DNA from 3 places in the Cryobacterium mannosilyticum genome. Region 2 is predicted to be linked to each of the others. Evidence: riboswitches for the same ligand, from Rfam matches in the RefSeq annotation. Region 2 holds a riboswitch; each other region holds the start of a gene.
What was found. Region 2 has a riboswitch for cyclic di-GMP ahead of E3O32_RS06325 (alpha/beta fold hydrolase). Riboswitches for the same ligand answer to the same signal wherever they lie in the genome.
Positions count from the first base shown of each region.

Region 1: it holds a riboswitch for cyclic di-GMP, as region 2 does, so the genes downstream of both, gtfA (sucrose phosphorylase) here and E3O32_RS06325 (alpha/beta fold hydrolase) in region 2, are expected to answer to the same signal.
Region 3: it holds a riboswitch for cyclic di-GMP, as region 2 does, so the genes downstream of both, E3O32_RS09190 (GGDEF domain-containing protein) here and E3O32_RS06325 (alpha/beta fold hydrolase) in region 2, are expected to answer to the same signal.

Region 1 is NZ_SOFM01000002.1:28,495-36,358, reverse strand. It holds gene E3O32_RS00360 (TetR/AcrR family transcriptional regulator) at 8-778, opposite strand; gene E3O32_RS00355 (MBL fold metallo-hydrolase RNA specificity domain-containing protein) at 818-2,203, opposite strand; gene E3O32_RS17120 (hypothetical protein) at 2,336-2,491, opposite strand; gene E3O32_RS00350 (TetR/AcrR family transcriptional regulator) at 2,542-3,213, shown strand; gene E3O32_RS00345 (APC family permease) at 3,393-4,991, shown strand; cyclic di-GMP riboswitch class I at 5,165-5,237, shown strand; gene gtfA (sucrose phosphorylase) at 5,521-7,011, shown strand; gene E3O32_RS00335 (hypothetical protein) at 7,138-7,494, shown strand; gene E3O32_RS00330 (magnesium transporter CorA family protein) at 7,523-7,864, shown strand, end outside.
Region 2 is NZ_SOFM01000016.1:86,269-94,132, reverse strand. It holds gene E3O32_RS06330 (DUF4232 domain-containing protein) at 156-1,358, opposite strand; cyclic di-GMP riboswitch class I at 1,865-1,939, shown strand; gene E3O32_RS06325 (alpha/beta fold hydrolase) at 1,957-2,811, shown strand; gene E3O32_RS06320 (sensor domain-containing diguanylate cyclase) at 2,808-4,262, shown strand; gene E3O32_RS06315 (hypothetical protein) at 4,976-5,497, shown strand; gene E3O32_RS06310 (alpha/beta hydrolase family protein) at 5,691-6,413, shown strand; gene E3O32_RS06305 (P-loop nucleotide/nucleoside kinase family protein) at 6,593-7,054, opposite strand; gene E3O32_RS06300 (phosphotransferase enzyme family protein) at 7,121-7,864, opposite strand, start outside.
Region 3 is NZ_SOFM01000025.1:30,216-38,079, reverse strand. It holds gene E3O32_RS09195 (LacI family DNA-binding transcriptional regulator) at 1-56, opposite strand, end outside; gene E3O32_RS09190 (GGDEF domain-containing protein) at 213-1,751, opposite strand; cyclic di-GMP riboswitch class I at 1,768-1,841, opposite strand; gene E3O32_RS09185 (SDR family oxidoreductase) at 2,045-2,881, opposite strand; gene E3O32_RS09180 (xylulokinase) at 3,037-4,482, opposite strand; gene E3O32_RS17250 (hypothetical protein) at 4,529-4,720, opposite strand; gene E3O32_RS09175 (hypothetical protein) at 4,797-5,417, shown strand; gene E3O32_RS09170 (2,3-bisphosphoglycerate-dependent phosphoglycerate mutase) at 5,611-6,366, shown strand; gene E3O32_RS09165 (DinB family protein) at 6,380-6,889, opposite strand; gene E3O32_RS09160 (aggregation-promoting factor C-terminal-like domain-containing protein) at 7,040-7,864, opposite strand, start outside.

The DNA.
Region 1 (7,864 bases), on a different contig from region 2:
CTCAGTCTCAGAGGGCAGGGGTGCCCGTCGCCGCGCGGAGTCGTTCCTCGACGGCCCTGGCCAGATCGCCGGGGTCCATCGAGGCCGGGAAGACGGCGACGACCAACTCGGGCCCGGCGGCCGGCCCCGCAGGCGCGCGACCGTCCGGGCGGAACATCCGGCGCACCTGCGCGAGTTCGGCGGCCAGCTCGGCGGGCAGGGCGGCGGCGCGGGGGTCATCCGCCGTGGAGCGGATCAGCCGGCGCAGCTCGTAGTTGTGGGTGGCCGTGACCGCGGCCGCGAACCGGATGGCGGCCAGCGCCGGCACCGCCGGGGCGGAAGATCTGAGGTAGCTGGCGAACATCCGTTCGTACCGGATCACCATCACGGTCTCCCGGTCATGCAGTACGGGGGTCTCCCGCACGACCAGGTCCCTGATCCGCACGACCTCCAGACGCTCCCGGAACCGTTCGAAGACCATGGTCGCCGCCTCGCACACGGCCAGCCACGGGTCGGCGTGCGGCAACTCGAAATGGCGCGCGATCTGTTCGAGCAGCTCGTCGTGGTCGGCGAAGATCACGTCGTCCTTCGAGCGGAACTGCCGGAAGAACGTGCTGCGCGAGACCCCGGCCGCCTCGGCGATCTCGGTGGCGCTGGTGGCCTCATAGCCGCGCTCGCGGAACAGCCGCACGGCGACGTCGGCGACCTCGACCCTGGTCAGCGCTCGCTGGCGTGCGGGCGGTGACTCCTCGCGTGCGGATTCACCGCTCGCGGACTCGGTGCTCGGGGGAACGGTCATGGTCTGCCGAAATTATCACGGAATCCCCGGCGGTCGGGCTCAGCGGGGAGCGGCCGGATCGATCCGCTCGAGGTGTTCGGGCACCCGCACGTTCCAGCCGAGTTCGTGCTTGATCCGCAACCGCAGGGTGTCGGAGGATGCCGGCTCGCCGTGGGTGAGGTAGGTCATCGCGGGGGCGGCCGGGGCGGCACGCATCCACTCGATGATCTCGTCGGAGTCGGCGTGGGCGGACAGGCTCCCGATCTCCACGACCTCGGCGGTGATCGGCACGTCCCGGCCGAAGATGCGCAGCGTGTCGTCACCGCGGAGGAGGGCGGCGCCGCGGGTGCCGCCGGCCTGGAAACCGGTGAGGATGATGGCGTTGCGCGGGTCAGATCCGAACGCCAAGAGGTGGTGGAGCACCCGGCCGCCGGTGAGCATCCCGCTGGCGGAGACGATGATCATCGGGCCGCCGCGCAGGTTGAGCAGCTTGGACTCGTCGACGGTCCGCACCATCCGGGCAAGGTCGTACATGCTGCGGTACTCGGCGTCGGTCAGGCGGTGCTCGCCCTGGTGGCGTTGGTAGATCTCGGCGGCGTCGACCGCCATCGGGCTGTTCAGGTAGACCGGGATCGCCGGGATCTCGCCGCGGTCGCGCAACCGGGAGAGGTGCAGCAGCACGGTCTCGGACCGGCCGACCGCGAAGGCGGGGATCACGATGACGCCGCCGCGCCCCGCGACCCGGCGGATCACCTCGCCCAGTTCGGCCTCGGGATCGGCCGGGTCGTGCGTGCGGTCCCCGTAGGTCGACTCCGCCACGAGCACGTCGACGGCCTCCAGCGCACGCGGCGGGTTCATCAACGGGTCGTTTGCCCGGCCGAGGTCGCCGGTGAAGTGCAGGGTCGACTCACCGACCGAGAGCCGGATCTGGGCCGCCCCGAGGATGTGGCCGGCCGGAATGAAGGTGGCCCGGATGCCGCCGCCGAGGTCGATCTCCTGGTCGAAGTTCCGGGGCCGGAACGATTCGAGGCTGGTCACGGCATCCTCCGCCGTGTAGAGAGGACGTGGGTTCTCGTGCCGCGACGACTTGCGCTTGCGGGCGAAGTTCGCCTCCTCCTCGAGGAGGTAGCCGCTGTCGGGCAGCAGCAGCGAACAGAGTTCCGCCGTCCCCTTCGTCGTGTAGACCGGTCCGTCGAAGCCGTCTCGCACGAGCGCGGGGAGGTAGCCGGTGTGGTCGAGGTGCGCGTGCGTGAGCAGCACGGCGTCAAGGGACTCCGGTGCCACCGGGAAGGCGAGCCGGTTGCGGTCGCGCAGCAGCTTGTAACCCTGGAACAGGCCGCAATCGATGAGGATGCGGCGACCGGCCGATTCGACCAGGAACCTCGAGCCGGTGACCGAGTCGGTTGCGCCGAGGAACTGGAGCCGGGAATCTGACCGTGCCGTCATGGTGATCACCCAATAGAGATCGACGAAACTCCGGCACGACTGCACCATCTCGGCCGGTTCGCCCGCCTTCCGGGGAGGCAATCGGCCGAACCACCGGCTCATTCCTCACGGTAATTTTGATGCCGGTCCGTGTCAAGGGTTCGCGGGAACCACGGGCCGCTCCGGCTCCGAGAGGTCGGCGGCGGCGGTCGAGCGCAGCACAGCCTCGACCTGACGCACTGCGGTTTCTGACCGCCGGTCGTGCTCGGCATTGCTCTCTGCGGCATCCGCGAAATGACGACCGGTCATTTCGGATGGTCTACTCTGGCCATCTCACGCTCTTCGAGAGGAGCCGCCGGATGACCGCCGACGCCAGCGCCGCGCCACGCCGCGCCGGGCGCCCCCTGGAGATGGTGTTGTCGCGCACCCGGATCACCGCCGCCGCGCTCGCGCTGATCACGACCGAGGGCTACGGCGGCTTCACCATGTCGAGCCTGGCGAGGACCCTGAAGGTCGCTCCCTCCGCGCTGTACAACCATGTCTCCTCCAAGCAGGAGGTGCTGCAGTGGCTGGAAGACCACGTGATGACCATGGTCGACGTGAGCGGGTTCGGCTCAGAGCCCTGGGATGACGCCATGCGCCGCTGGGCGTGGTCTTACCGGGACGTGTTCGCCCGGCACTCTCCCCTGGTTCCGCTGGTGGCCGTGCTGCCGGTGACGGGCGCCCCGGAGACCCTGAAGATGTACGAGACCGTTGCCGTGGGGCTGGCCGGTGCCGGCGTGCCAGTGGAGACGATCATCCCGGCCATCGTCGCCGTCGAGTCGTTCATCTTCGGCTCCGCCCTCGACGCCAACGCGCCGGCCGACATTTTCGACACCGGCGAGCTGGCCGACTCGAGCCCGACGTTCACCGCGGCCGTCCTCGGCCAGGATCGGAGCACCGGGGAGCGCCCCGCCGACGTGGCCTTCCGGTTCGGGCTCGAGGCGCTGCTCGCGGCTGTCCCTGCCACCAGGCCGGGGCCTGACGCCTGAGGACGGTGCAAACATCCGGAATGTTATCTTTTTCTTTCGGATTCGCTTGCATTCCTCTGCCGCCCGGCTCAAACTAAACGAACCCAATTCATTTAGTCGGCGGCGCGACGCCATCCCTCCCCTCGCGCCCGCCGTCCCCACCCACACATCGTCAGTGAAGACGCATGAAAGGGATCACCATGACCGACCTCTCGACCCGGCCAGCCCCGGCCTCCCCCACCGGCGACCACCAGCCGCACGTGCACAGCAACCAGCTGCACGACGCGGCCGGATCCACCCACGGCATCACCAGGAAGGGCCTCAAGGGCGGCCAGCTCGGCCTCCTCGCCGTCGTCGTCATGGGCGTGTCCTCGGTCGCCCCGGCGTACAGCCTGACCAGTTCCCTCGGCGCCACCGTGAGCGAGGTCGGATTCCAGGTGCCGGCGATCTTCATCGTCGCCTTCATCCCGATGATCCTGGTCGCCCTGGCCTACCGCGAGCTCAACGCCGACTCCCCCGACAGTGGCACGTCGTTCACCTGGACCACCAAGGCGTTCGGACCGTTCGTCGGCTGGATGGGCGGTTGGGGCATGCTCGCCGCCAACATCATCGTGCTCTCCAGCCTGGCCGGCGTCGCGGTCAGTTTCTTCTACGTCTTCCTCGGCGAAGTCTTCGGCAATCCCGGCCTGGCCGCGCTGGCCGACAACACCGCCGTGAACATCGCCACCTGCCTGGCCTTCGTCGCTCTCGCCGTCTGGGTCAGCTACCGCGGCCTGCACGCCACCAAGCTCGTGCAGTACAGCCTCGTCGGCTTCCAGCTGGTGGTCCTGGGCATCTTCACCGTGACGGCCCTCATCGGCGCCGGCTCCGCCGCGTCGACGACGGCGATCCCGTTCGACTGGGCGTGGTTCGACCCGACCAGGGTGGAGAGCTTCAGCCAGTTCGCCGCCGGGATCTCGCTGGCGATCTTCGTGTACTGGGGCTGGGACGTCTGCCTCACCATGAACGAGGAGACCAAGGGCGGCCAGAAGACGGCCGGCAAGGCAGGAACCCTCACCGCCCTCGTGGTGCTCGGCCTCTACCTCGCCCTCATCGTCGCGACCATGATGGTCTCCGGTGTCGGCGTCGACGGCATCGGCCTGAGCAACCCCGACAACCAGGGCAATATCTTCGCCGCCATCGCGTCGCCGATCATGGGACCGCTCGCCGTGCTGATGTCGCTGGCCGTGCTCGCCAGCTCGGCCTCCTCCCTGCAGTCCACGATGACCTCCCCCGCGCGCACGCTGCTGGCGATGGCGCACTACAACGCTCTCCCGCCGAAATTCGCCACCATCAGCAAGCGGTTCGGCTCGCCGGGCTACGCCACGATCGCCGCGGGTGCCATCGCCGGCGGGTTCTACGCGGTCATGACGGTCATCAGCGTCAACGTGCTCAATGACACGATCATGTCGCTGGGCCTGATGATCTGCTTCTACTACGCCCTGACCTCGTTCGCCTGCGTCTGGTATTTCCGGCAGAGCCTGTTCAGCAGCATCCGGAACTTCGTGATGCGCCTGCTCGTGCCGGGGCTCGGCGGGCTGATTCTCACCGTGGTCTTCGTGCAGACCGCGGTGAGCAGCTGGAGCCCCGACTTCGGCAGCGGCTCTGAGCTCTTCGGGATCGGACTCGTCTTCGTGATCGGCGTCGGTCTCCTGCTGCTCGGCGGCGCGGTGATGGGCCTGACCTATTGGCGCCAGCCGAGCTTCTTCCGCGGCGAGACCCTGCGTAAGGACACGCCCGCACTGGTGGTCCCCGAGTAGGGGCAGGCCGTTATCCGCCGCGACATCCACCGCTGACAACCGCCGCTCCGGCCCCGCCGTGCTGGTCGACACCCGACCAGCACGGCGGGGCCCTTGCCGTTCCGCCGCCATCCGGCGATACTGCCTCCGAGGCCTGCTGATCTTCCCATGCCGGCCGGGCGGTTTCTCACCGCCAATCGCACGGGCACACCCGTCGCAAGGCGGGGTCGCAAAGGCACGGGACCCTGGGTCAGCCGGCCTACCGATTGGATAGGACTGGCACAGCATGAGTTTTCCCTTCCCAGAATCCAACGTTCGAAACGGGCGGGCGGCTCCCCCGGTTCAGACGGATCCCTCACACGAGTCCGCCCCGGAGGCCGCCGGCGCCGGGATCTCCTGGTTCGGCTCGTCGCCGGCCGTCGCGGTGCCGCGCAAATTGCGCTGACCTTCCGCGTGCCGTAACTTCTGAACCGGTGCCGCGATTCCTTCACGGGTCGCGGACTGCCGCCGCGTCGCCGACCGGTGTGCCGCCGGAATGCCGGGAGCCAGAATGTCCGCTGTTGAGCTGCTCGTCTACGCCGATCGACTGGGCGGCACCGTCCCCGAGTTGCAGGCCGTGCTCGACGGGCCGCTGCGCGCGTTCTCGAGCGTGCACGTGCTCCCGTTCTACATTCCCTTCGACGGCGCGGATGCCGGGTTCGACCCCGTAGACCACGCGTCTGTCGACCCTCGCCTCGGCACCTGGGACGAGATGCGGTCGCTCGCCCGCACCCGCGGACTCACCGCGGACCTCATCGTCAACCACGTGTCGTCCTCCTCGGCGGAATTCGTCGACTGGCTGGACCGTGGCGACGCCTCGGAATTCGCCGGGATGTTCCTCACCTTCGACACCGTATTCCCGAACGGCGGCACTGAGCGGGAGATCACCGCGTTCTACCGTCCCCGCCCCGGCCTGCCGTTCACGGCCTACCAGGGTGCCGACGGCAGCCGCCACCTCGTCTGGACGACCTTCATGCCCACCCAGGTGGACCTGGACGTGAACCACCCGGCCGCGCGCAGTTACCTGCGGCGGGTGCTCCGCGCCCTCGCCGACGGGGGCGTCAGCACCGTGCGGCTCGACGCGGTCGGCTACGCCGTCAAGACCCCGGGCACCGACAGTTTCATGACGCCGGAGACTCTCGAGTTCACCAAGGTCGTCGTCGCCCTGGCCCACGAGGCCCAGGTCGACGTGCTGGTCGAGGTGCACGCGCACTACAGCCAGCAGCTCGCGATCGCCCCGCTCGTGGACTGGGTCTACGACTTCGCGCTCGCCCCGCTTCTGCTGCACTCCCTCGGCACCGGCACCGTCGACCGCCTCGCGCGCTGGTTCGAGATCCGGCCGGAGAACGCCATCACCGTGCTCGACACCCACGACGGCATCGGAATCATCGACGCCGGCCCGAACGGGGACCGTCCCGGGTTGATCAGCCAGGACGAGATGGCCGCCATCTTCGCCCGCGCCGCCGTGGCCACGCACGGCCACTCCTCGATCGCCTCCGTGGTGCCGGAGTGGTTCACCCTCCCGCACCAGATCAACGCGACCTTCTTCAGCACGCTCGCCGGCGAGACGGCGCCCTACCTCCTCGCCCGCGCCGTGCAGCACTTCCTTCCCGGCCGCCCGCAGGTCTACTACGTCGGCCTGCTCGGCGGACTCGACGACACCAGCCTCTTCGCCGAGACCGGGAACGGCCGCGACGTGAACCGGCACCGTTACCCGGCCGACGAGGTCAGCCAGGCCCTGGGCACCGAGGTCACCCAGGCCCAGCTCGGGCTCGCCCGGCTGCGCACCGGGCATCCGGCGTTCGACGGCGAATTCAGCTGGGCGACCCCCGTCGAGGACCAACTGCGGCTGCTCTGGTCGAACGGGGACGCCCGCGCGGAACTGACCGTGCGCACCACGCTCGGTGCGCCGAGCTTCCGGATCGAGCTGGCGGATGCCGGCCGCGAACAGGTGATCGACACCCCCGCCGGCCTCGCCTACTGGGAACGAATCGGCCTGTGACCTGAGCATTCCCCGCTTTCGGGTGTCCTCATTCCTGCCGACAGCGGAATCGGTGCGGCCGCGCTACGTTGGCCGCATCGACCTGGGTTTGATCCATCGAAGACGGTCGCGGGGGAAGGCAATTCCATGAAGAGAGTCTCGTACTGCGGAAAATCGTTCCTCACCACCGACGGCGCAGCGGACGCGCTGCTGCAACTGGCGGTGGCCCTGCCGGTCTGCAACAGCTCCGAGCTCCTGGAGCTGCCGGCGCTCACCGACGACGGCCACACCATGCTGGTGCAACTGGTCGTCGGCCCGACCAGTGAATTCCTCAGCGTGCCGGAGAAGACCCGGGCCAAGGATCCGGACACCGCCGACGCCGTCGCCTACCTGCGCGAGCGCACCCGGGTGCTGACCACCCGCGCCGAACCGGCCTACGCATACGCCTATGCCGACGCCGGCACACAGTCCAATAACGGCTGGGACGACCTGTACGGGCTCTGAGCCGGGCGATAGCTGGTTGACTGAGGAGGTGCAGACACCTCGAACCCGCTGTTACCGTGATGGCCTCCTCGTCGGTGAGGACTTTTCGCTCGCCGACGTGTCCGAGCACCTCGAGGCAGCCGACTCGGTGGTGTGGGTCGACCTTGACGATCCGGGCGAGGACGAGCTCGCCCTCCTCGCAGAGGAGCTGGGGCTGCACGAACTCGCGGTCGAAGACGCGCTCAGCCTCGGCCAGCGACCCAAGCTCGACCGCTATCCCGACCACCTCTTCCTCTCCGCCTACTCCGCCGCCCTCGACCCGGCCACCTCGCGGGTGACCACGCACGAGATCGCAGCGTTCATCACCGACCGCGCCCTCGTGACCGTGCAC
Region 2 (7,864 bases):
ATCGCCGGTCCAGCCGCGGGCCCGACGGACGAGTTGGCCCGTCCGAAGTCGCTACCGCACGCACCGATCGCTCTGTCTGAATCGGCACTGCGAAGGCTCAGACCAACCGTTCAAAGTCTCGAGGTTTTGACGCTCAGGTCTCGACGGGCTCCGGTTCAAGGCTGCGGGTCAGGGCCGGCGTCTGTCAGTGACCAGGCCGTGACGGAGACTTCGCCGCCCGCGACGATGTCGAGGGTGCTGGGCCAGGAACCGCGAACCAGGCCTGGGTAGAGCGCCGCGTAGAGCGTGTATGTCGTGGGGACATCCGCTGTGGCCATGGCGCCCCAGCCGAGCCGGGCGATGGCGTAGCCGCCAGCTGGAACCACGATGGGATCGGCTCCCTCGTCGACGGTCATGAACGTTCCGCCGTGCACGAGGGTGACGTCGAGGGCCGACCCGTTCTCATCCGCGAAGGCGAGGTCGGGGTAGCCGCTAAGGGTGCACGGGGAGTCGGTGAAGTTCATCGCCTGGATCGACAGAGTGCGGTGCCCCATGGCCGCGTCCGGGTCTCCGAGTAGTAACGCCGCCTGGTCGGGCGTGCACCAGTCGGCGGCGGGATCGGCCGCTGCGGGCGCGATGGTGGGCGGCGGCGTGACCGGGACATCCGGGTCGGGCAGGGAGCCGAGGGTGTGCCCATTGGCGCGGGCGTTCTCCGCCGCCGCAGCGAGCCGTGCGGCCCGGCTCCCCGTACCGGCCGCCAAACCGGAAAGAATCACGGCGACGACGACGATGCTGCCAAGAACGGCGAGCGGGCGCGTGCGCAACGGGCCGGGTGCGGCCGACGCCGGGACGGCATCCCCGCCCGGCTGAGCCGGGTGGGCCGGGTCGGCCGGTTGGGCGCGGCGCAGGGTGAACAGAGCCGGCAACCACCCCCAGGCGATCCCCCAGTACCCACTGAGGAGAACGGACTCACCAGCCGGGTCAAGCACGAATGCGGCGCGGGACGGCGGGAATGACGCAACGATCGCGCTGATCACCCACGGGAGGGTGGCGAGGAAGCCGGTCAGAACCGCCACGAACCACAGGGCGAAGAACCGGGCTGTGCGCGACCCGTCAATCCGGTCGACGATGACGCGCGCCAGCAACAGGTAAACCACAAAGACGACGACGGCCGAGGCAAGAGGAGCGAGAGCGATCCACGGCCAGGACCAGAACCAGACGCTGCGCGGGATCGTTTCCGGCAGGAGGTGCTTCACGAAGGCGTTGGGGACCAGAGCGAACCAGGTCAGGAATCCGAATCCGCCGGCGCACACGACCCACCACGCGGCGGCGACGGACGCCGGAATCCAGGGAAATGTACTGTGGCCGGGCCTTGTCATCCCCAGAGACTACTTCACCGCCGGGCAGGCATCACGCGCAGTTACGGGCACATTGGCAAGACAAGGTCCAACGATCCAAGCCGTTCCGCTAAGGGTTCCCCTTTCGTCCGAGCCGCACCGCTCCGCCATCAGGTGCCGTGCGAAGCTGACAGGCGCGTATGAGACATGCCAAAATTTGCCCGGTGCTCGTGGCGGCGCGTGGCGGTACAGGTTTGCTTAACCGAATCACCTACCCGATAAGAAAGTGACAGCGTCGCCGCGCAATTGAATAGCGGACCTAACAACTTCGCGTTTTTGACTAAGTGCCGGGGAGAGCGTTTCCGCCGGCGATGTCTAAGGACCTATTCCCGTCGTCGGGCAGGGGGCGGCCCTCGATTCCGGCAGAGGTCGTAATCAGGGCGTCTGCGGCGGATAGGGCAGGGCAAAAACAACGACACCGGGGAGCAGCGAACGCGGTCCGTGTGGTTGGGTCCCCTGATAGAGTCAGCCGACGTATGGGCGTTTGCTCATCATGCAGGCAAACCCGGCGCGAGCCGGGTACGCAAAGCCACGGAAAACACGCTGTAAGCCGGGCTACCGAACAGCAAGGACCACCCGCATGCTCATGGAAGCTGGGCCGCCCTCGCCCGAGGAGACGACTGTTGCCGTTCAAGAGCTCTCGGCAGCCTCGCGGCGCAACAATGTGACGGTGAGTGGCAACCCGAACGGCCGTGCGATCGTGTTCGCACACGGCTTCGGGTGCAACCAAAGCGCGTGGCGATTTGTCACCCCGGCCTTTCTCGCGGACTACAAAGTCATCGTGTTCGACCATGTTGGAGCAGGCAGTTCCGATGCATCTGCCTACAGTTTCTGGAAGTACGACTCGTTGCTCGGGTACGCGGACGACCTGCTCGAGATCCTTGATGAGCTGGACGTGACCGACGTGGTGTATGTCGGTCACTCTGTTAGCGCGATGATTGGTGTGCTCGCCGCGAACCGTGACCCGTCCCGCTTCGGCGCTCTCGTCCTGATCACCCCGTCCCCTCGATACATCAATGCGCCGGGCTACGAGGGAGGATTTGAGGTCGAGGACATCAATGCGATGTTGGATGATCTGGATTCGAACTATTTCGGCTGGTCGTCGGTCATGGCACCACTGATGATGGGCAACCCGGACCGACCGGAGCTAGGAGATGAGCTGACGGAGAACTTCTGCAGCACCGACCCGACGATCGCCCGCCATTTCGCGCGTGTCACGTTCCTTTCCGACAACCGGGAGGACCTCCCCTTGGTCACCACGCCGACTCTGATCCTGCAATGCACCGCCGACATCGTCGCTCCCGCCGCCGTAGGGCGCTACATTCACCAACAGATAGCAGGCAGTACCCTGGTCACTCTCGCAGCCACCGGCCACATCCCTAACCTGTCGGCACCCGACGCTCTAACGGATGCCATTCTTGCCTACCTGAAATGAGTGACGGGGGCGATCGGCGGGTCGAGAGCCTATTCGAGGACCTCTATGAGCACGCTCCGTGCGGGCACCTCTCTACAACGATCGACGGCATCATCATCCGAGTCAACAAGACTCTGCTCAAGTGGACGGGGTATCAGCGCAAAGAGCTCGTCGGCCAGCCGTTCGTCTCGTTCCTTCGACCAGGCAGCCAGTTGATGTTCGAGACTCGATATCTCCCGGTGCTCCACCTGCGAGGTGAAGTGAAAGCGGTGGCGGTGTCGTTCCGGCACGCGAACGGCACCGCGCTGCCAATGATGCTCAACAGCACCGTGACCACCGATGGAAATGGGGAACCCGTTACCATCCGGACGGCCGTCTTCGACGCCAGCGAACGCCAGGAATACGAGCGAGAGCTCCTCGCCTCCCAACGCAAGGCGGAAGCGTCGGAAACTCGGATAAGGGTGCTACAGAACGCATCGAGAGTGTTGACCGGAGCCACTACCGACATTGAGCTGGCGAATCAGCTGACGAAGATCACCCGTGAGGCATTCGCTGCGACTAACGTTTCGATGTACCTCCTGAGCGCTGAGGGGAAGCTGGTCCTAGCATCGGGAAATCCGACGCTGGGACTGCTCGATCTGTCCGGCGACGGGCCAGCCGGTGTACTGGCCCGCACCGAACGCACGATGATTCTTTCGCGCGCTGATCCCATCACCAAGCCATCAGGGCTCGCCGAAGTGATGCGAAGCGCCCAGGTGGAGACGCTCGTGTCCGTGCCGTTGTCGGAAGAAGCATCTCCACTCGGTGTCCTGATCAGTTCCTTCGCACGTTCAAGGAGCTTCGAAGTGGACGACATCGGGCTGTATGAAGCACTCGCACGTCAGTCCGCCCAGGCGCTGACGCGCATCCATCTCCTCCAGCAACTTGAACGGCTAACGCTAATCGACCCGCTTACGGGCCTTGCGTCCCGTCGCCTCATCCAAAAACGTCTCAGCGACGCGGTGAACCTCTCACGACTCAACCACCGTTCGATAGCACTCCTCCTCATCGATCTGGACGGTTTCAAACTCATTAACGATGAGCTGGGACATGCCACCGGTGACAGCGTGCTGAGCGAAATTGGCTCCAGACTGTCGTCGGTCGTCCGTCACGGCGACCTCGTAGGGCGACTCGGTGGGGACGAGTTCGTGGTCCTCTGCGAGGACGTGAAACCCGAAGAGGTGGACCGTATCGTCGAACGACTCCATGCCGCCCTCCGCGAGCCGCTCACCGGGCGCGCCAGCCAGAAACGGGTCACCGGGAGTATCGGCGCCGTCCTGTATCTCGGCGGAGTCCCGGATCACATCCCTCCCGACCTGATACTCGAACAAGCCGATGAGGCGATGTACCGGTCCAAGCGCGCGGGGAAGAACCAGGACACCACCGTCATAGTCGAAGACACCTCGCCCGCGGAGAACCGCCCGATACTCTAATCGGCGACACGGTGGTGGTCCTCCAGCACGGTTGCCGTGGCCTCCTTCACCTGGAGGAACAGGAAACAGAACCGCCCCGCGTGAGCCATTCGTACCTTGGTCGCCGTTGTTCGGTTGGGCGGCTCTCGGCGCCCGCTGACCGTCCGGCTTGCGGGACGGCGGATGAGCCCACGCGGGGACCATTTCCTCAGGGCCGTTTAGGTGGTCTGGGCTATGGGTCTGGTTTTTCGGTCGGGATATTTCTTTCCACGCTCTCACTGCGTCAACAGCACGGTCACGGTACGCGCCCGCGAAAGGGCGACTTCGCCCTGCGCTGGTCTTCGCTCCCGAGGAATCCCTCAGCTAAGAAGCGGCCCGTTATGCCCACGTTGGGGCTGAGAGCGAGTTGGAGTTCCAAGGCCTTGGAGTGTCGGCCTGCAGGACGCTGGACTGCGATTGACCGCTTCCGGCGCGCCCTGGTTCGGGACCGGCAAGTTGACCCGCGGGAACGGTTTCCCGTGGGTGACCGCCAGAATTGCCCGCTCTTCGAGAACTGCTCCCTCGTGGCTAGATGACAGCAATTGATGGAATCGAAGGGCGACATGTTAAATGGCCAAGGTTTTATAAGGCCCTTGAGGACACCCCGACTAGATGTGCCCTCGAAACGAAAGAGCCAACGTCCGTTACCCCTCTGGCTCGGAGCCTCGGCGCTGCTCGTAGCAGGAGCATTCAACTTGGTCACATTCATGACGGGAGTCGTAATCCTGCTGTCCAATTACGAAGAGTCGACCACCGTGGTGCTCCGGGTAGCACTATCGCTGTCGGCCATATTTCTCGTCGTCCTGCCCTTCTGGACGGGGAGACGTCGCACCATGATTTGGGCGCTGGGATTCACTGGGGTCACATTGATTGGCCTCGCCGTGCTGAGCGTGGGACTCTTTGTCATGCTGGCGCTCACAGATGCCTCCATGAAAATATTCGCTACTGTAGCCGGCGGCATGAGGGTGTTCGCTCCTGAGGCCGAGATCGCATCTATCGAATCAGGCACATTCGGTTGGGCGTTCGCCCTGGCTTCTGGAGTCGCCTGGGTCACAGCTGCCGGAGTGGCTCGGCTGATTGGGCACACCACGGCACGGCGGTGGCCGCCGGTTCTGCAGGGGCTCGCTGCCGCAGCCGTGGCTACCTTGCTGTCGCTTGTGGTCCTGCTCCTCCGGTTGGGCATCGATCCGGTCGGCTTCCTCACCAACGGCAACTGATGAGGCACCGGTACTGCAGATGGTGCGAAGGCAGTTGCTCAAGGAGCTCGTAGCTGGTTCCCAACTGCCACTCCCCCGAAACTTCGGAGCCTCGGCGAATTGGCGCCGAATCTGCGTCCGTAGACGTCCCTCTTTCGAAGAGCTTCAGTGTGTGCCGCGGCGTTCAGGCAGCGAGGATGGGAAGATCGGGACTGTGCCAACGTACAGCGAAGTGTTTTCGGGGATCTCGGTTGGTGGACACCAGCTGGCGTCCGTGACCCACCATGCGGGCAGTGACGACGTCGTGTTGTTCTGTCACGGATTCCGGGGGGAGAAATCGGGACCGAATCGAACCTTCGTCACCCTCGCTCGCGCATTGGCCTCCCACGGAATCTCGTCTCTCCGTTTTGATCAGTACGGGTCGGGTGACTCGGAAGGCGACTTCATCGATTCACGTTTCGACGATTGGGTTAGCGTCATTCGTATCCTGACACGCCAGTACCTTAGCGAGGGCAAGCGGTTCGCCCTTTTCGGGCAGAGCATGGGTGGTTCTGCCGTGATCTGCGCTGCCGCTGGGCTGGATGTGAGCGCCGTAGTGTCGTGGGTGCCCGATGCAAGCACGGACCAGTTCGCACCCGATCCGCGAGGTTTCGTGGAGGAGGGTGGTCAGCGTGTCGACAATGCGTTTTGGACCGAGGCACACCGTGCCGACATAGTCGGCAAGTTGAAGGAGGTCACTGCGCCGTGCTATTTGGTTTTCGGCACTAGCGATGAGTATGTCTCCGCCCCGAACCGAGAAGCCCTGATCAACGCCTGCCAGCCCACCGATCAGATCGACGTCTTCGACGGCTACCCGCACAGCTCATGGAGCTTCGAGCAAGCCGAAGACATCATCCGCCGCAGCGCTGCCTTTTTTGGCACGCTATCTCCACCCTGACGCGGCCGATCCCAACTCAGGACCGGCGTCGTGCCAGGCGCCGGAACAAGGCGGCCGATTTGCTGAAGCTCCCGAGGCCAGCAAATAGATGAGACGGCCTGCACTCGAAAACGCGAGTCCCTTCAAGCAAGCTGCCGCACTAACCGTTCCCCAATGGCATGCCGGGTGAAGCGCCGAGCCTATGCGACCACGGTCAAGGGGCCCTCATCAGGGGTGGGAACCTCAAAGTGATCGAAGTAAGCGGCCGCCAGCTCATCGGGTAGCTGGACGTCATTCGGCTCCTGCCCCGCCCGCGCGCGGACACGAGCCAAGGCCACCTTTCGCGGAGTCGCCAGATAGATCGTCTCCGGCTCGACGCCCAGCGGCCGGAGGATGGCGCGGTAGTCCTCGCGCATGCGTCGGGACCAGAAGGAGTAGTCCAGCACCACATCGGTCTGTTTCATCACAAGGTCGAGAAGTCTCTGGCGCAGGTGGCTTTCGATCTCGAGCCGGACTTCCTCGGCCAGGGGTTGGGATTGAATACCCCGCAGCCAGGCTTCCTCGTCGAAGGACAGCCGCGCCATGCCGCCAGACTCAAGCGCGCGTGCAACCGTGGACTTGCCTGAACCGGCTGGGCCACACATGAAGACGACACGGGTCATGCCGACGATCCTATTCCGCCCAACCCATCAGGATTTCCTCAATGAGCGTGGATTTGTGACGAGGTGTCAAACAGTGCTGAGATCGCCCAACGCGGCTTCAAGATTCCGGTCGACTCCGTGGGCGAGCATCCGCTGGTAGGTCGCATCGCCGTCAGCCGCCACTGAGCGGATGATGTCGAGTTGCCTATGTATTCGTTGACGGATGAGCTCCAGAACAGCGTTGGCAGAACCATCCCACTCATAGGCCCGAAGGAAGGACTCGAGGCGGGCCCGCCGCTCGCCGAAGGCAGTGAATCCTTCCTCCAGCACGAGCTGTTGAGCGTGGAGCGGCACCCAGGAGAATGCGACCCAGGCAAGGTCCCCGGCGTACGTGGTCGGGCCGGCCATGTCCCAGTCCACGAAACCCACCAGTCCGTCTTCATTCCAGACTGAGTTGTAGGGCGCCGCGTCGTTGTGACCGATGGTCAGGCCAGGCTCCCAGACTTGGCCTTCGCGCCACATCGAGCCAGCGGGCGGGACAAAGTCGGCGACTGCTGAGTGGTAGCGCCTGAGCCAGTGGCCGACGTCCAGGAGCGCCTCTTCGCTGTGCGTCCACTGCGGCCACGGGCGGACGATACCGACGGTCCTACCCTCGAGAAAGCTAACGACAGTCCGACCCTGTGCGTCGGTCCCAAGCGGGCGCGGTGCCCCGATAAACCCTTTGTCGGCCAAATGTTGCAAGAGGGCATTCACGGCCGGGGTCCACGGGCCAGGAACCCGGCGCACGGTTCCATCTATTAGAAGCGCGCCGCCATCGAATCCGCCATCCAG
Region 3 (7,864 bases), on a different contig from region 2:
GTGGCCACGGAGACGCCGGCGAGCGCCGCCACGTCCTTGATCGTGATCGCAACCATCGGGTGTCACCTCGTCGTGTTATATGGAATCGTTTCCATGGAAACGATTCCATACTACGACGCTGAGTGAGCATCCGTCAACCTCGTCCTGTCGGGGCCGGCGGAGCGGGCCCCGCGCCCCGCTCCGGGCACCGCGGTCGGGTCCGCGGCGCCGAGTCAGGCGTGGACGGTGTGGTACCGATCCGCGGTCAGGAGGCCGGGGGTGAATGGCTCGACCCGGCCCTTTCCCTTCGCCTTGGCGGCGTACATCGCCACGTCGGCCTGGTGCACAAGCTCTTCGATGCCGACTCCGGCGGCGGGCGTCGCGATGCCGATGCTGGCGCCGACCCGCATCGACTCGGCGCCGACCAGGAACGGTTCTGCCACGGCGTCGACGATTCGCTGGGCGATCTCGGTGGCCTCGGCCAGGCCGGTGCCGTGCAGGAGCACCGCGAATTCGTCTCCGCCGAGCCGCGCGCAGACGTCGGTCGGGCGCACCGAGGCGCGCAGCCTGGCGGCGACCTCGACCAGCACGATGTCGCCGGCCCGGTGCCCGAGCTCGTCGTTCACGTCCTTGAAGTCGTCCAGGTCGAGGAAGAGCACCTGCAACCCGGCCGGATCGTCGCCGCCGGCCAGGCCGGCGGAGAGTCCAGCGAGCAGCGAGGCGCGGTTGTGCAGGCCGGTCAGCGAGTCGGTGCGGGCCTGCGCCGAGAGCTCCTCGTGCGCGTGGCTGTTGCGGATGGCGAGCGCGACCTGGCCGGCCAGGCCCCGCACGGAGAGGATCGCCTCGGCGGGGATCCTGCCCGGCGCGCCGACCAGCAGCCAGCTCCGCTCGTCCCGCCCCTCGAATTCGAGGCACTCCCACATCAGCGGCTCGCCGACCGCGGCGTTCAGCGGCGCGGGGTCGAGGATGCGGGCGACGGATGTCCCGGGCCGGGTGAACAGGACCTCGCCGGGGAGCCGGCCGGGGACGTTCCGGAAGTTGCCGGCCGTGCCCGCGACCCGCAGGGTGCGCCCGTCCGGTGCGAGCAGGACGAGCCGGAGCCCGGGAGTCGCCGCGCAGAACTCGGCCGAGGCCGACCAGCCCAGGGCCAGGATCGCGGCCGTGCTGGTGGCGCCGAGCAGCTGGGAGCCGGTCGCGGCGAGCACGCGGTCGCGCCCCATGCTCTGCTCCCGGGCGGCGAGGGACTTGCCCAGCTGGCGGGCGATCAGCACGGTGAAGAACATGGTGGGGAGAACGCCGAGGAACGCGCCGAAGTCGGTCCCGATCCTGTCCTCCCGCAGCAGCGGCCACACCGCGTAGAGCGAGCCGAGGGCCGCGGCGAACAGGCTGACCCGCAGCAGGGCCTGCGCGCCGGAGCCGTACAGCGACCGGAACCAGAGGGCGCCGAACATGACCATGACCACGGCCGACGCCTTCGGCGACGCCAGGGCGAATGCCATCATCGCCAGCGCGTCGATCAGGTCGACGCCCAGGGGGATGCGCCGGCGCACGAAGCCGGTGGTGAGCGAGGAGACGAGCACGGCACCGCCGGCGAGGCCCAGGGCCAGCAGCCCGCCGCGCGCCGTGAGCAGCACCCCGGGGAGGGCCAGGACCACGGAGACGACGGCCAGCCAGAGGAAGAGCCAGCGGGCGCCATCCGCAATGCCCGTGGGCCGCGTGAAGATTCCCGACCCACCCGTGCGGACGGCGGGGCCGTCGGTCACTGTGTTCATCGATCTGGTTCCTGTTCCCGGTGGGCCGGCTGACCATGAGGCCCCGTGCCTTTGCGACCCCGCCTCGCGACGGGTGTGCCTTTCCTCCGGCCGACGGTTGTGAGCTCGTCCGGGGGCGCACCTTCAACGTAGGCGAAGACCACCCCGTTGTCCTCATAAATGAGGACCCCAGTTCGGGGCACGCCGGCGCCGGCGCGTTGTTGGTGCGTTGCGGAAAAAGCACCCTCCCGCGCCACGAAGGTGCATTGTCCGCATCTCAGCGGGCGGGCGACGGATGCGGCGGGGCGGGCAGGTCAGCGTCGGCCGGTGAAGGCGTCCATCGACCGGTACACGCCGAAGACCCGGCCGGCGACCAGGTCCCACGTCGGCAGGGGGAGCAGGCCCCGCACCGCGCTGGACAGGCCGACCGTCCACGGCATCAGGAGCCTCGGACGGCCCGCGAGCATGGCCCGCCACACCCGGTCGACGACATGCTCGGGCGTCATCAGCGGGGTGAACAGGGGGCCGCGGGCACCCTCGAACATGCCGGTGGAGATGTAACTCGGGCAGACAGTGGTGACCTTCACCTGGCCGTGGCCCTGCTGGGTGAGCTCGAGGCGGAGGGAGTCGCTCCAGCCGATCAGCGCGGCCTTCGACGCGGCGTAGACGCTCATCCGGGGAGTGGATAGCATCCCCGCGGCCGACGCGATGTTGACGATGCGCGATTCGCGGCCGGTTCCCTCGATCATCGCGGGCAGGAACTCACGCGTGATGTACATGGGGGCGAGGGCGTTGACCTGCATGGTCGGCCGGGTGTCGTCGCCGTTGTCATGTTCCCAGAAGTAGGAGCCGCGCACGATGCCGGCATTGTTGATGACGATGTCGGGGTTGCCGACCTCCATCCGCACCCGCTGGGCCGCCTGGGCGATCGCTCCCAGGTCGGCGATGTCGACGACGTACGGCGCCACCTGGCTGCGGCCATCCGAACGTTCGTTCAGGATGGCGGCGGTGACCGCCAGCGCCGCGGGGTCGCGGTCCCAGAGGATCACGGCCTTGGCTCCCTCGGCCACCGCCCGCTCGGCGTAGAGGCGGCCCATGCCCATGGCTGCGCCGGTGATCAGCACGCGGGCTCCGGATACGGTTCGAGTCATTGCTCCATCATCCCAAGACTTTCCCTGCGGACCACCCGCCACCCCGCCACCCCGCCACCCGCCACCCCGCCACCCCGCCGAGATCTGCCATTCCGGTCGAGGTCGACCGGCACGCCGGTCGGTCTGGACCGAAAAGGTCGATCACGGCGAGAGGATCACTCCAGGCTCCGCCGCACGGCATCCGCCCAGAGTGCGGCCCGCTCCTCAATCTGGGCGGCGGAGCCCGGCCGCGGATCGGCCACGTGCCGCCGCGCCGGGGCCAGTGGCCCGGCGATCCCGGCCCGGTCCACCTGCCCGACGGCCAGTCCGGCGACGAGCGCCGCCCCGCGAGCGGATGCCCCCGGCACCTCCACGGCGGCCAGCCCCCGGCCGAGGTGGTCGGCCAGCATCCCGCGCCAGGGCGGCGAGGTCGTGCCGCCGCCGGCGAGCCAGAGGTCGCCGCCGGACCGCGCGCCGAGCGCCGTGTGCGCCGTGCGCAGCGCGAGCGCCACCCCCTCGAGCGCCGCCAGGGCCAGGTCGGACCGGTCATGGCCGAGGTCGAGCCCCACCCAGGCGCCGCGCAGGTCCGGACGGAGGTAGGGCGTGCGCTCCCCGACCAGGTGCGGCAGGAAGAGCGGTGCGCCCGGGCCGATCGACCGGCCGGCGAGGTGGTAGAACTCCGGCCACTCGTAGCCGAGCACGCGGCGCACCCAGTCCAGCGCGAGCCCGCCGCCGAGGATCGCCGCCATCCGGTACCAGCCGGTCTCCGCCGCGAAGCAGTGGATGCCCCGCTCGGCCGCCGGGGCGGGCGCGGCCACCGGGGTGACGAACTGGCCGCCCGTGCCGAGGGTCAGCTGCACGGCGCCGGGAGTCACGAGCCCGCTGCCGAGCATCGCGGCGGCCGCGTCGGCGAGGCCGTGCGCCACCGGGATACCCGCCCGCAGGCCGAGGTCGGCCGCGGCATCCGCTGTCAGCGGCCCGGCGATCTCGGCGGCCTCGTTGATCGGCGGGAGCAGCCCCGGGTCGATGCCCAGGCCGGCGGCGAGGCCGGTCAGCCACGCCCGGCCGGTCAGGTCGTAGAGCAGGGTCGCGGAGGCATCGGTGTGCTCGGTCGCCGCGATGCCGGTGAGGCGCAGCCGGAGGTAGTCCTTGGGCTGCAGGGCGACGACTGCCGCCCGTAGCGTGGCCGGCTCATGCCGGGCGAGCCAGCCGAGGAGCACGCCGGCCATTCCGGGGCTGAACGGGTTGCCGAGCCGCTCGAGCACCGTGGGGGCCAGCCGGGCCCAGTCGGGCTGGAGTCCTGCAGCCCGGGTGTCCGCCCAGGTGATCGCGGGCCGCACCGGCGCGCCGCGCCCGTCGACGAGCACGAGTCCGTGCATCTGGCCGGACAGTCCGACGGCGCCGACGTCACGGTCGGCAGCCGCCGTCACCTCCCGCACGGCCGCGCAGACGGCCGCCCACCAGGCGTCGGGGCTCGTTTCGGCCCAGCCGGGGTGCGGCGCGTCGAGCGGGTACGCCGCCTGGGCGCCGGCCAGCCGCCGCCCGTCCGCATCGAAGAGCGCGACCTTGACCGAGCTGGTGCCCAGGTCGATGCCGAGCAGGGTCTCCTCACCACCGCGCACGCTGCCTCCTGGTCTGCGCGAAAGCGCGTCGACGGACGATCGAATGCTACGCCGGGTGCCCGGCCGGGCGCTGGGCCAGGCGGGCACCCGGGCGCTGGGCCAGGCGGGCACCCGGGCGCTGGGCCAGGCGGGCACCCGGGCGCTCGGCCGGCTGGGAGAAGAAGCCCAGCCCGCGCCCAGCCTCGCCTGCCAGTCTTGCCGACACCGACACCGACAACGACACCGGCACTGCCGCCACCGGCACTGCCACCCACGTCGACGTCGGCCCCGATGCGGCGCCCGCCAGTCATCCCGACAGCCAGAAGGAGCACACCATGGGATTCCTCGACCGCCTCCTCGGCCGCGACGAGCCGGAGCGCTCACCCGCCCGCCCGGCCGCACCGAAACGCACCGACGATGAGATCGCCGTCGAACGCTACGAGTACCTGCTGCGCACGGCCCCGCCCGAAACGATCGAGCAGGTGCACACCGAGGCGTTCAGCAAACTCACCGAGGAGCAGCGCGACCTGCTCTTCCGCCGGCTGAGCGAGAACGCCGACGCCGCCGAGCGACCCGCGAACGCCGAACCGGCCACGCTCGCTCAGGCCGCCACCCGCCAGGAGCTCCGGCAGCCCGGCACCCTCGCCCGCAGCTTCGGCGGTCAGGGCCAGGGCGGGCTCGGCTTCGGCGGCATGGTCGGCAGCACCATCCTCGGCACGGTCGCCGGCTATGTGATCGGGTCCGCCCTGGTGAGCGCGTTCCTGCCGGGCGATTCCGGGGGCACGGATGCCGGTGGCGACTCCTCGGGCGACTCCGGCTCGGATGCCGGCGCCGACAGCTCCGGCGCCGACACGGCCTCCTCCGGTGGGGACTTCGGCGGCGACTCGGGCGGCGGTTTCGGCGGCGGGGACTTCGGCGGGGGCGACTTCGGGGGCGGGGACTTCGGCGGGTTCTGACCGCTCCCCGGCCGGCGCGCACCCGCTGCGAGCGCGCACCCGGGTGCCGGCGCGCACCCGCTGCCAGCGGGACCGTGAGCCCGAAACCGTGAGCCTTAACCGGTAGCCTGAAACCGAACAACGGCCCAGGACGGCCGCGGCTGCCGGGAGACCGGCCCGCGGGCATCCGCGACGGAGAACAGGCTGGTGACCCGTGCGAGACGCCGGCATCCTGGTCCTGCTCCGTCACGGCGAGAGCACCGCGAATGCGGCCGGACTGTTCACGGGTGTTCTGGATGTCCCGCTGTCGGTGCGCGGGATCCACGAGGCGCAGTCCGCCGCGGCCCTGCTCGCCGCGGCGGGCCTCGCCCCGCAGTCCGTCTTCAGTTCCGAGTTGCACCGGGCCAGGCAGACCGCCGAGATCGTGACCGGGGAGCTGCCCTCCCGCCCGGAGGTCCTCGCCGCGGACTGGCGGGTGAACGAACGCAACTACGGCGCCCTGACCGGCCGGTCGAAGGAGGACGTGCGGGCCGAGTTCGGCCAGGAGCAGTTCCTCGCCTGGCGTCGCTCGGTGCACACGGCGCCGCCGCCGCTGGGCGACGCCGCCTTCGCCGCACTGCGGGAGTCGGCACTGTTCCGGCGGCTCCCCGCCGAGGCCCTCACCCGCACCGAGTCGCTGAGCGAGGTGATGACCCGGGTCGTCGCCTTCCACGCCGAACGGATCGAGCCGCGGCTCACCGCCGGCCAGGTCGTGCTCGTCGTCGCGCACGGCAATTCCCTGCGGGCATACTGCGCCGTGCTCGACGCGCTCGACGACCACGCCATCCACCGGCTCAACCTGCCGACCGGGCATCCGCTCGTCTACCGGTTCGGCGATGCTCCGGCGCTCCGGCCGCCCGGCGGCCGCTATCTGGATGCCGTCGGCGCGCACGCGGCCGCGATCACTCTCGCCCGCGAGGGCGGAACCTGACCGGTCGGCCGGGTTACTCGCCGACCGTGCCGTCCACGGCCTCGCGGAGCAGGTCGGCGTGCCCGTTGTGGCGTGCGGTCTCCTCGATCAGGTGCACGAGGATCCACCGCAGGCTCCAGTGCTCGCCGGCCCGGTTGACGCCGGCCGACAGGGCCCCGAGGTCGACGCCGGCGACGGCCGCCCGGCTATGGTCACAGGCCGTGCGATAGAGCTCCCGGAGCGCCTCGGAGTCGTCCTGGGCCGCGGTGCGGAACTCCCAGTCGGGGTCGTCCTCCCAGGAGACGCTGACCCAGGGCTCCTGCTCCGGCCGGCCGAGGAAGCGCACCTGGATCCAGTGCTCCTCGACCAGGGCGAGGTGTTTGAGCAGCCCGCCGAGGGTGAGGGTGGACGGCGGGAGGCGCCGGCTCAGCCCCGCGGCATCCAGCCCCTCGGCCTTGCCGAGCAGGGTCGCCCGCTGGTAGTCGAGGAACTGGGCGAGCGTCGTTGCTTCGTCGGCGGCCGGGGTCGGGTCGATGCGGTCCATGCCGCCCATGTTCCCACGTCCACCGTCGCACCGGCACCCCCGGCGCTGACGCCGCTCGGGTTGACGCCGCGCCCGTGTCGGCAGCCCGCGCCCGCGCCCGCCGCAGCGGGCTGCGGAAACGGGCGCGGCCACACGGCGCGGCCCGGCGGCCTAGTACCAGTCCATCGCCTGAGAGTGCGACCAGGCCGAGCACGGGGTGCCGTAGCCGCGGCTGATGTAGTCGAGGCCCCACTTGATCTGGGTGCTCGCGTTGGTCTGCCAGTCCGGCCCGGCCGAGGCCATCTTGTTGCCCGGCAGAGCCTGCGGGATGCCGGTGGCGCCGCTGCCCTCATTGAGGGCCGTGTACGACCAGCCGGATTCCTTGGCCCACAGCTGGGTCAGGCAGGAGAACTGGGACTCGCCCCAGCCGTACCGTGCGGCGGCGAGGTCGCGCGCGGTGGCGCGGGCCCCGTCGGGAGTGTTGGCGGCGGCGAGCGCGGAGGCTGCGGCATCCGCTGCCGTTGCGGCCGCCGCAGCGGCGGCCCGGTCCGCTTCGGCCGCCGCGGCCTGCACGGTGGCCGCAATGGTGCGGGTCCGGCCGGTCAGGGAGATGACCGCGTCGAGGTCGAGGGTCTGGTAGTTCGCGAGCGACGTGACGGATGCCACCAGCGGGCCGACATCGACCTTGTCGCGGGTCGAGGCCATCACCACGGTGGCGTCGCGGAGGGTGTTCTTCGCGCGCCCGTCGGCGTGCGCCTTCACCGTCTGGGGGTGGACGGCGAGCTGGTCGTGGCGGAGGCCGGTGCTCTGGGAGAGCTCGGTGGTCGCCGCGATCCTCGCGGCGCCGGCCTCGCTTGTCTGGGCGGAGGATGCGGCGCCGACGATGAGTCCGGTGAGGGCCAGGGCGGCCGCGGCCGACACGACCGTGGTGCGGCTGCGCTTCCGCCGGGCGGCGAGCGCCTTTCGGGAGGACGGTGTGAACGGCACGCGGGCGGA